Regions from separate parts of the Peribacillus sp. NPDC097197 genome, predicted to be linked through region 2. Evidence: riboswitches for the same ligand, from Rfam matches in the RefSeq annotation. Region 2 holds a riboswitch; the other holds the start of a gene.
What was found. A riboswitch is a leader RNA that binds a small molecule or an ion and turns the genes downstream of it on or off. The one in region 2 is predicted to bind glycine.
Positions count from the first base shown of each region.

Region 1: it holds a riboswitch for glycine, as region 2 does, so the genes downstream of both, ACQKL6_RS14650 (amino acid permease) here and gcvT (glycine cleavage system aminomethyltransferase GcvT) in region 2, are expected to answer to the same signal.

Region 1 covers NZ_JBNNST010000010.1:137,204-139,408, reverse strand. Annotated here, with positions in the region: gene ACQKL6_RS14655 (GNAT family N-acetyltransferase) at 1-336, shown strand, start outside; glycine riboswitch at 560-639, shown strand; gene ACQKL6_RS14650 (amino acid permease) at 833-2,170, shown strand.
Region 2 covers NZ_JBNNST010000013.1:34,075-36,279, reverse strand. Annotated here, with positions in the region: gene gcvT (glycine cleavage system aminomethyltransferase GcvT) at 1-953, opposite strand, end outside; glycine riboswitch at 1,052-1,136, opposite strand; glycine riboswitch at 1,140-1,234, opposite strand; gene ACQKL6_RS16180 (DEAD/DEAH box helicase) at 1,555-2,205, shown strand, end outside.

The sequences.
Region 1 (2,205 bases), on a different contig from region 2:
CGAATGATCGGGGAATTATCCATCTCTGATATGGACGAAGAGGACAAAAAGGCAGGATTTAGAATTTCGATGAATGCCATTGAATTAACGGGTAAAGGGTATGGTACAGAAGCTATCCGACTTGTTTTAGCATTTGTTTTTGAAGAATTGGCTTTAAATCGTCTGCAACTGGAAGTATTCAGCCATAATTTACGTGGAATAAGAGCCTATGAAAAAGTTGGCTTTATCAAAGAGGGGATTTTACGAGAGTCTTTATACTTCAACGGAAAATATTCGGACGAAATCATCATGGCCATTCTTAAAAGGGACTATGAAAAAATGTCCTTATCAAACTGATTCGGGGTTCGCATCGTTTCTTGGCATCAAAGTTAGCATATAGATTCACCCCCACCACATTTACAATATATCCCTTTGACCCAAAATCAAAATAGTGATAGAATTCCATTATTATTTTAAAAGAGTAAATGAGTTGCTAAAAAGAATTTCATCTTTAACAGTGGCCATTTATTGACAACCACATACTAAGCAAGCGATGAATGCTATGGATCACACTATAGCAGGAGCAGCTTCTGGAGAGACTGTACACACGTGCAGCGCCGAAGGATTCACAATCTCAGGCAAAAGGACAGAAGAGTAACGAATATTTGTTATTCTTTAACCTTTCGAGATTGGTAGCTTCCAATCTCTTTTTTTATTGTCTTTTTTCAATCATCACTAAAAAAACGAAGTGAAATCGCTACTAAACTGGACAGATTCATTGCCCTGGTGATCGATTGGAATCAACGGACCATGCACTTCACATTCAAGAATTATAACAACGGGGGCGCACAAATTGGCTAAACAAGAATTGAAAAGGGATTTGAAAAATCGACATGTACAACTCATCGCCATAGGAGGAACCATCGGGACCGGGTTATTTTTGGGATCCGGAAAAGCCATACAGTTGGCGGGACCCTCCATTATCTTTTCGTATCTGATTATCGGGATTGCCTTGTTTTTCGTCATGAGGGCTTTAGGGGAATTGCTGTTGTCCAACGCGGGATATTCCTCATTCACCGAATTCGCCACGGAATACATCGGACCGTGGGCTGGTTTCGTGACTGGCTGGACCTACTGGTTCTGTTGGATCATGACGGCCATGGCCGATATCATCGCTGTCGGGGTCTATATGCAATATTGGTTCGACATTCCGCAATGGATCCCTGCACTTGCCTGCTTGGTGATTCTACTAGGATTGAATTTGTTGACCGTGAAGCTATTCGGAGAATTGGAGTTCTGGTTCTCCCTCATTAAAGTCATCACGATCGTCGCCTTGATCGTTGTGGGAATCGTCTTACTCATCATTGGTTTCCAAACCGATACAGGAACCGTTTCCCTCAACAACCTTTGGAGTCATGGGGGCATGTTCCCGAACGGCGCATCCGGCTTTTTGCTTTCCCTACAGCTAGTCGTCTTCTCCTTTGTTGGTGTCGAAATCATTGGGGTGACAGCGGCCGAAACCGCCAATCCGAAAAAAAATATCCCGTCAGCGATCAATAAGATCCCTGTCCGGATATTGCTTTTCTATATCGGTGCCATCACCGTCATCCTTTGCGTCAATCCATGGACACAGCTCGATGCCGCAAGCAGCCCATTCGTGGAGGTCTTCGCCTTGATCGGGATTCCGGTTGCTGCAGGGATTATCAATTTCGTCGTGTTGACATCTGCCGCTTCTGCCGGGAATAGTGGATTGTTTTCAACAAGCCGCATGCTTTATACCTTGAGCAACAATAACGAAGCACCTGCTAAACTTAAGAAATTAAATAAACGTGCTGTTCCGAGTAATGCATTGGTTACGTCCACCATCGTCGTCTCCATTGGGGCATTATTAAGTAAAATCATACCGGAGCAAGCTTTCACCATCGTGACAACGATTAGTGCAATCTGCTTCCTATGGGTCTGGAGCATCATCTTGATTTCCCATATCAGGTATACGAAAAAACGTCCGGACTTAAGGGCTACGTCCACTTTCAGGGCTCCCTTAACACCTTTCATCAACTATGTAATATTAGGGCTGTTTGTCTTCATCTTGATCGTCATGCTGTTTGCTGAGGCGACCAGGCCGTCATTATTGCTGACACCGCTTTGGTTCATTCTTTTAGTTGTCATATATAACTATCGAAAAAAATGAACGAGGAATTTTGGGATACGGAAGTCTACCTTCCT
Region 2 (2,205 bases):
CCTGTCGTCACTTCGCCAATGAGTTTCTCCCCGTTATATACTTTATAGCCATGCCGAGGTATGCCCCGGTCAATCATTTCGATTCCAACAAGCTTACGTGGTGCCCCTTTTTCCTTTTGTTCGGCAAGCACGGCTTTTCCAAAAAAGTCTGACGCCTTATCCGGTTTAACCGCAAAACCAATCCCCGCTTCGATTGGGGTGATGTCCGGCGAAAGCTCTTGACCATAAAGCGGTAGTTTCGCTTCGAATCGAAGGGTATCACGGGCTCCCAGCCCAATCGGTTGTATCCCATCATCTTTACCAGCTTCCAAAATTTTTCTCCAGAGGGCTGGACCATCCTCACTTCGGCAATATATCTCGAAACCATCTTCCCCCGTATACCCTGTACGTGAAACCATCGTGGATATATTATGAATGTGGACATCTTCTTTAAATTTAAAAAAGCCAATTGTGCTTAAATCGGTTTGCTCGGTAATCTTCTGCAATACTTTCTCCGCTCGAGGACCCTGCAGAGCAAGTTGCGCATAATCGTTTGAAACATTATTGATGCTGACACCTTCCATACCATTCGCCTGAAGCCAATTGAAGTCTTTCTCGATGTTGGCTGCATTGACCACAAGCAGATAATCCTCTTCCGCTTTTTGGTAAACGATAAGATCGTCCACGGTCCCCCCATTTTCATAACACATGGCTGTGTATAGCGCTCCGCCCTGTTTCAGCTTGGCTACGTCATTCGTCAACATCTTTTGTAAAAAAGAAAGGCTCCCGAAACCTTTTACCTCAATCTCTCCCATATGCGACACATCAAATAAGCCACCTCTTGTACGCACAGCTTCGTGTTCATCTTTTATGCCGGTAAACTGCACGGGCAGTTCCCACCCACCAAAATCGATTGTTTTTCCACCGTGCTCACTGTAAACCTCGAATAATGGCGTTCTTTTTAAATCGCTCAAAAAATGACCTCCTTCAATTTTTTTGCTTGTTCTCTTTCACCTGATATTCCTTAAAAAAAAGACACAAAAAAGGACAGAGAAAGCCAAAATGGCTTTTTCTCTGTCCTGAAACCTGAAAGTTTACCTATTATTATAGGTTTTCCCCTTTGGTGGCCGTCATTAAATAATTGGCGCTCTCCAGAGTCGCGTCCGATAAGAGTTCATTTGCCTGAGAGATTCACTGCTAAGTTTGCTCCTTCGGCGCTACATATGTAGATGGTAGTCTCTCCCCTTATCCTCACCCGCATATTGATGGAAAAGACTGAAAATTCCCCACCTGATGGTCATCCATTTGCGTGAAATGGGTACCAATCTGCTCATTGTTGATCTTTGGATAAAGCACTATCCAAATGCTAATACTATAATAACTAAAATTATTATCCAAGAAGAATATTTTCCTTCTAACTTCATTACTATTGCAATTTTCTAAATATATTTACATCCTACCCTAAGATACTTTACTCTGCAATAACTTTCGTGGAGAAAGATTTTATTAACCTATAAAAAAGTTCATGGTCTAAAGAAACTAAGAAAATTATGTTTTAAGAAGGAGCAAGAATCAATGAAAATCAATATATCCTTCAGTTCTGATTGGAATGATGAATTTCTGCAAAAGATGGAAAACGACGGTCCATGGGGAAATTGGGATCTTTATAAACTGGCCATCCAAATGGAAGAGAACCTAATTATTCCTGATTTCGAAGGCTTACAAGCGCCTAAGCACCTTCAACAACTGACTCCCCTTCCCCATCAATTAGAGGCTGCACGTCAGGTGGTTGAACAGATGAATGGCAAAGCCATATTGGCTGATGAGGTCGGTCTTGGTAAGACTATCGAAGCGGGATTGATTTTAAAAGAATATATGATTCGGGGACTGGTTAAAAAGGTTTTGATCCTTGTACCCGCATCACTTGTCACCCAATGGGCTTTCGAACTGAATACGAAGTTTCATATTCCTGCAGTAGTTCAAAGGAAGAGTTATGTATGGGAATCATGCGATATCGTCATATCCTCCATCGATACGGCTAAGCGAGCCCCCCATCGGGATATCATTTTCAATCAAGAATATGACTTTATCATTATTGATGAAGCTCATAAACTTAAAAATAATAAAACGAAAAATTATGAATTTGTCCAAAATCTTAAAAAGAAATTCTGTTTGTTGCTGACTGCTACACCCATTCAGAATAAAATCGAGGAAATCTTTAATCTC